Regions from separate parts of the Nocardioides sp. NPDC058538 genome, predicted to be linked through region 2. Evidence: predicted binding sites of a transcription regulator. Region 2 holds the regulator's gene; the other holds the start of a gene.
The links. Region 2 encodes HrcA, which represses chaperone genes, less so after heat shock. Its sites were predicted from a motif close to TTGGCACTCGNNNNNNNCGAGTGCCAA; they were not measured.
Positions count from the first base shown of each region.

Region 1: the regulator HrcA is predicted to act here: its motif matches at 1,466-1,492, upstream of groL (chaperonin GroEL).

Region 1 covers NZ_JBHXNY010000011.1:139,079-142,484, forward strand. The annotation lists gene groL (chaperonin GroEL) at 1-1,301, opposite strand, end outside; gene ACFWQC_RS13015 (GNAT family N-acetyltransferase) at 1,513-2,034, opposite strand; gene ACFWQC_RS13020 (M1 family metallopeptidase) at 2,250-3,406, opposite strand, start outside.
Region 2 covers NZ_JBHXNY010000037.1:2,979-6,384, reverse strand. The annotation lists gene ACFWQC_RS23830 (16S rRNA (uracil(1498)-N(3))-methyltransferase) at 1-387, opposite strand, end outside; gene dnaJ (molecular chaperone DnaJ) at 405-1,598, opposite strand; gene hrcA (heat-inducible transcriptional repressor HrcA) at 1,636-2,685, opposite strand; gene ACFWQC_RS23815 (hypothetical protein) at 2,883-3,155, shown strand; gene ACFWQC_RS23810 (DUF3097 domain-containing protein) at 3,175-3,406, shown strand, end outside.

The DNA of each region.
Region 1 (3,406 bases), on a different contig from region 2:
TCGTCGCCGTCGAGCTCGAGCTTCTCGAAGGCAGCGGTGGCGGCCTGGATCAGCGCGACACCACCGCCGGCGAGGATGCCCTCCTCGACAGCAGCCTTGGCGTTGCGGACAGCGTCCTCGATGCGGTGCTTGCGCTCCTTGAGCTCGACCTCGGTGGCCGCGCCGACCTTGATGACGGCGACGCCGCCGGCCAGCTTGGCGAGGCGCTCCTGGAGCTTCTCGCGGTCGTAGTCGGAGTCCGACTTCTCGATCTCGGCGCGGATCTGGTTGACCCGGCCCTCGATCTGACCCTGGTCGCCCGAACCCTCGACGATGGTGGTCTCGTCCTTGGTGATGACGACCTTGCGGGCCTGGCCGAGCAGCTCGATGCCGGCGGTCTCCAGGGAGAGGCCGACCTCCTCGGAGATGACCTGACCACCGGTGAGGATCGCGATGTCCTGCAGCATGGCCTTGCGGCGGTCACCGAAGCCCGGAGCCTTGACGGCGACGGACTTGAAGGTGCCCTTGATCTTGTTGACGACCAGCGTCGAGAGAGCCTCGCCGTCGACGTCCTCGGCCAGGATGACCAGCGGCTTGCCGGTCTGCATGACCTTCTCCAGGACCGGGATCAGGTCCTTGACGCTGGAGATCTTCGAGTTGACGATCAGGATGTACGGGTCGTCGAGGACGGTCTCCATACGCTCCGGGTCGGTCACGAAGTAGGCCGAGATGTAGCCCTTGTCGAAGCGCATACCCTCGGTCAGCTCGAGGTCGAGCCCGAAGGTGTTCGACTCCTCGACGGTGATGACGCCTTCCTTGCCGACCTTGTCCATCGCCTCGGCGATGATCTCGCCGACGGTGGTGTCAGCAGCGGAGATCGAGGCGGTAGCAGCGATCTGCTCCTTGGTCTCGATGTCCTTGGCCTGGGCGAGCAGCTGCTCGGAGACGGCGTCGACGGCCGCCTCGATGCCGCGCTTCAGGCCGGCCGGGTTGGCGCCAGCGGCGACGTTGCGCAGGCCCTCGCGGACCAGCGCCTGGGCGAGAACGGTCGCGGTCGTCGTGCCGTCACCGGCGACGTCGTCGGTCTTCTTCGCGACCTCCTTGACCAGCTCGGCACCGATCTTCTCGTAGGGGTCCTCGAGCTCGATCTCCTTGGCGATGGAAACACCATCGTTGGTGATCGTGGGGGCACCCCACTTCTTCTCGAGCACGACATTGCGGCCCTTGGGACCGAGGGTGACCTTGACGGCGTCGGCGAGGGTGTTGAGACCCTTCTCCAGACCCCGGCGGGCCTCCTCGTTGAAAGCGATGAGCTTCGGCATTGCTCCTGCGATCCTTCACTTGGGAAGTTCGTTGGATCCGGTCCGATGGGTTGCCCGCGACGGACGACGCCACTCCCGGCAGAACCCTTCCCTGCCGCTCGCGACGCCTCAACGTCACCGGTCCGGTTGTTGTCACTCTCATGGTAAGAGTGCCAGCCTCATGTTTAGCACTCGACCCCTGCGAGTGCAAGAAATCCCAGGATGGCGACGGTCAGAGAGCCTTCGCGAGCTCGGCGAACTCGAGGTCGTCACGCAGCGGGCGGCCGAATCGCTCGTCGCCATAGGGGAACGGCTCGAAGCGTCCCGTACGCCCGAACCCGCGCCGCTCGTAGAACGCGATCAGGTCCTCGCGCTGACGGATCACGGTCATCCGGATCTCCTCCGCACCCCACACGCGAGCGATCCGCTCGGCCTCGGCCATGACGGCCTTGCCGACGCCGGCTCCCTGCAGCCTCGGCGAGACGGAGAACATGCCGAAGTAGACGTACGCCTCGCGCTTCTGCAGCTGGCAGCAGGCGACGATCTCGGCGGCGCGTTCGACCACCAGGAGCCGGGAGCCCGGTGCGGTGATCACCTCGCGTACGCCCTCGGGGTCGGTGCGCTGGCCGGCGAGCAGGTCGGCCTCGGTGGTCCAGCCGGCCCTCGAGGCGTCGCCGCGGTAGGCCGACTCGATCAGCCCGACCAGGGCCTCCACGTCGGAGAAGGTCGCGTCACGGAAGGTCAGCTCAGGCACGTCGCCGAGGATAGCCGGGGTCAGCGCCCCCTGGTCGAGCCGTGAGGCCGTCTGCGGCCGAGCGTGTCGAGCGGTGTATCGAGCTTGTCGAGATGACCAACACGGTCTCCATCGAGCGCGACTGGGATCGTGTTGGTCTCGACACGGATTCGCTCGTTCCTCACGAATCCGGCTCGACCAGCGGGGGAAGTCGGCTCGACCAGCGGAGCGACTGTTCAGGCGGGCAGATCCGGCAGCGCGGGCCGGCGCAGCCAGGCGTCGAAGAGCGGGGTGAGGTCGCGGCCGCTGACCTCGGCCGCGAGGGCCTCGAAGTCGGCGGTGTCGACCGTCCCGCCGCCGAAGCGAGCCACCCAGGTGCGCAGGATGCGGAAGAACGACTCGTCGCCGACCGTACGCCGCAGCGCGTGCAGGGTGAACGCTCCGCGCTTGTAGACGCGGTCGTCGAACATGTCCGCGGGACCGGGGTCGGCGAGGACCAGGTCCTGCGCCAGTGCCTTCAGCCGGCGGTGGTGGTGACGGGCGTGCTCGCCGCACGCGCGACCCCCGGCGGCGTCGGACCACAGCCACTCGCTGTAGCAGGCGAAACCCTCGTGCAGCCAGATGTCTCGCCACTCGCGCAGGGTCACCGCGTTGCCGAACCACTGGTGGGCGAGCTCGTGGGCCACGAGGCGTACCTCCGACCACTCGCCGGTGAGGTGGTTGCGCCCGAAGGTCGACAGCGACTGCGACTCGAGCGGGATCTCGAGCTCGTCGTCGGTGACCACCACGGAGTAGGAGGCGAACGGGTAGGGCCCGAGGACCGAGGCGAAGTAGGCCATCATCTCCCGCTGGCGCCCGAAGGAGGCCTCGAACCCGGCGGTGGCGTCGACCGGGTACGCGGCCCGGATCGGCACCCGGCCGCCCGGCCCTTCGGTCGTCGCGATGTCGACCATCCGATAGCGCCCGATCTGCACGGTGGCCAGATAGGTCGCCATCGGCTCGGCCTGCCAGTAGCGCCAGGTCTCCCCGCTGCCGCGGCGTACGCGGGAGGTCAGCTCGCCGTTGGAGACGACCGCATAGCCCGGCGCGGTGGTCACGCTGATCGCGTAGCGGGCCTTGTCGGAAGGACGGTCGTTGCACGGGAACCAGGTCGGCGCACCATGCGGTTGACCTGCGACGATGACGCCGTCGTCGAGCTCCTCCCAGCCGGCGTCGCCGTGGTGCGAGAGCACCACCGGTCGGGGCTTGCCGGAGTATCTGACCGTGACCACGAACTCCTCGCCGGCCGCGATCCGCGAGCGGAGGTTCAGGACCAGGCGGTGGTCGTGGTGGGACCACTTGGCCGGCGGGCGACCGTCGATCGCAACCTTCTGCACCCGCAGGTGGGCGAGGT
Region 2 (3,406 bases):
GGACTTGACCGCACGCTCGCCCTTCCAGACGGCGACCGAGCGGGTCGCCGCCCACGGGACGATGCTGGCGGCGCCGATCTCGGTGAGCATCTCGACGGCGAGCTCGCCGCGGTCGCCCTTGGGCAGCGCCTGGACGACCGTCAGCGCGGGCTCGGGCGGCGCGTCGCCGAGGATGATCTCGTCGACGCGTACGGTCATCGACTTCTTGGTGGTCTGCGCGATCGTGCCGGTGACGCCCTCGCCGGCACCGTCGGTGAGCACGACCTCCTCGCCGACCCGGAGGCGGCGTACGACGACCGCGTGGTGGCCCTCGTCACCGCTCACCTCGATGACGTCGCCGACACGGGTGCCGACGAGCGACTCGACGAGGTGGACGGGAAGGGTCATGTCAGCTCCGCGCTTGCTCAGTGGCCGTTGAGGGTGTCCTTGAACCAGGAGAAGACGCCGCCCTTGTGGGCCGCCTTGAGCTGGCCCTGGACGGACTCCTCACCGCGCATCTCGGCGAGCTGGCGCAGCAGCGCCTCCTGCTCGAGGTCGAGCTTGGTGGGGGTCTCCACGTTGATGGTCACGATCAGGTCGCCGCGACCGCCCCGCAGACCGGGGACACCGCGGCCACGCAGGACGTGGTCGGTGCCGGACTGGGTGCCGGGCTTGAGGTCGATCTGGATCGAGGCGTCCTCGGGGTCGATCTGGTCGGCGCCCTCGCCGACGAGGTCGGCCTCGAGCGTCGGCAGGTTGAGCGTGGTGCCGAGCGCGGCCGCGGTCATCGGCACCTTCGCGGTGCAATGCAGGTCGTTGCCCCTGCGGGTGAAGGTGGCGTGCTTGGCGACGTGGATCTCGACGTAGAGGTCGCCGGCAGGGCCGCCGCCGGGGCCGATCTCGCCCTGCTCGGCGAGCTGCACCCGGGTGCCGTCGTCGACGCCCGGCGGGATCTTGACGGTCAGGGTGCGGTGGGAGCGCACCCGGCCCTCGCCACTGCAGTCGCGGCACGGGTCGGGGATGACGGTGCCGAAGCCGTTGCAGGCCGAGCACGGGCGCAGCGTGCGGATCTCGCCCAGGAAGGAGCGTTGCACGACCGCGACCTCACCCTGGCCGTGGCAGGTCTCGCACGGGATCGGGTGGGAGCCTTCCGCGGCCCCCTCGCCACCACAGGTGTCACAGACGACGGCGGTGTCGACCTTGAGGTCGCGAGTGACACCGAAGGCGGCCTCGGCCAGGTCGATGTCGAGACGGATGAGGGCGTCCTGCCCGCGGCGTACGCGCGGACGGGGGCCACGCCCCGCGCCTCCGGTGCCGGCACCGGCGCCGCCGAAGAAGGCGTCCATGATGTCGGTGAACGAGAAGCCTGCGCCCTGTGCGCCGAAACCGCCCGCGAACGGGTCGCCACCGCGGTCGTACGCAGCCCGCTTCTGCGGGTCGCTCAACACCTCGTAGGCGTGGGAGATCTCCTTGAACTTCTCCTGCGACTCGGCGTCGGGGTTGACGTCAGGGTGGTACTGGCGCGCCAGCTTCCGGTACGCCTTCTTGATCGTTGCGTCGTCGGCGTCCTTGTCGACACCGAGGAGCTCATAGGGGTCCAACGTCCGTCTTCCTGCCATCGAAGTTCGTCGTTCTTTCTTAAGTCGAGTCTGCTGCTCAAGCCTCGTCGAGGATCCGGGAGAGGTAACGCGCCACCGCGCGCACCGCCGCCATGGATCCGGGGTAGTCCATCCGGGTGGGGCCGACCACGCCGAGCGTGGCCAGCGCCTCGTCACCAGGTCCGTAGCCGGTCGCGACCACGCTGGTCTGCGACAGCTCCTGGTAGGGGCCCTCGGCACCGATCCGCACCGTGACCAGTCCGCCCGCGGTCGCCTCGCCCATCAGCTTGAGCAGGACGACGTGCTCCTCGAGGGCCTCCAGGAGCGGGCGTACGGCGGTGTCGAAGCTGTCGCCGAAGCGGGCCAGGTTGCTGGTGCCGCCGATGGAGATCCGCTCGTCGGAGCGGTGGTCGTTCATCGCCTCGATCAGGGCCTCCGCCACAGCGGAGGCGAGCCCATCCTTCAATGTATCCGTCTGCGGCGCGTCCGCGGGCGCGTCGGCCGGCTGGGCGATCACGCGCAGCGCCTCGCCTGCGTCGGCGATGACGGCGCCGGCGACCGCGGTGTTGATCTTCGCGCGCAGCGTGGCCAGGGTCTCCTCGGAGACCTCCTCGGTCACCTCGAGCAGTCGCTGCTCGACGCGGCCGGTGCTGAGGATGAGCACGAGGAGGAGCCTGGTCGGGGCCAGCGCGACCAGCTCCACGTGGCGGACGGTCGAGCGGCTCAGGGTCGGGTATTGCACCACCGCGACCTGGCGGGTGAGCTGGGAGAGCAGCCGGGTCGAGCGGCTGACGACGTCGTCGAGGTCGACCGCGCCCTCGAGGAAGCCGGCGATCGCCCGCTTCTCGGCCGCGGTCATCGGCTTGACCGTGGTCAGCCGGTCGACGAAGAGCCGGTAGCCCTTGTCGGTGGGCACCCGGCCGGCACTGGTGTGGGGGGCGGTGATGTAGCCCTCCTCCTCCAGCGCGGCCATGTCGTTGCGTACCGTCGCCGGGGAGACACCGAGACCGTGACGCTCCACGAGCGCCTTGGAGCCGACCGGCTCCTCGGTCTTCACATAGTCCTCGACGATCGCCCTGAGGACGGAGAGCCTGCGTTCGTTCTGCATCTGCCCTCCTATCGTCCTGGCTGCCTGGCACTCATTCCGTGCGAGTGCCAATCCTACCGGTTCGCGTCACAGGCACCAGTTTCCGGTGGCCGCTCCGCTCTGTGGAACGGATTACTTCTCTCGCTATCGAGATAGCCTTAGGTTAGGCTGACCTTAGAGCCATTCGCTGCACTGTTTCCGCCCCACTGGAGAGTCCTATGATCGCCGACGATCTGCTGGTCCGCATCACGGCCCACACCAACGACGAGCACCAGGCGGACCTGTGCCGCTCGCTCTCGGCGCGACTCGGGCTGCGGCCGCGTCACATCGTGGGCGTACGCCTCTCCAACCTCACCGCCGAGAGCGTCGACGTCTCCTGGATCACCCTCGACGGCGGCCACCACGTGACCTTCCGGTTCCCGGAGACCGCGGCCACGCCGGACGAGGTTCTCGAGCAGCTCGGGCGCGTGCTCACCGGTTCTCGCTGCTGAACCTTGTAGCGTTCTCCGGATGAGCGATCGCTACGGCTCCGACGTCCTGGCCGGAGACTGGAAGAAGCCCAAGAACGGGCGTGCCGTCGAGACTCCCGCAGAGCTGGGCGCCGTGGTCGAGGAGGTCGAGACCGATTTCGTCGGTGAGATCGTGCGGATCGACCGCGACCTGCACACGCTGACCCTGGAGGACCGAAAAGGCAAGCGGCGTACGTTCCCGCTGGGGCCGGGCTTCTGGCTCGAAGGCAAGC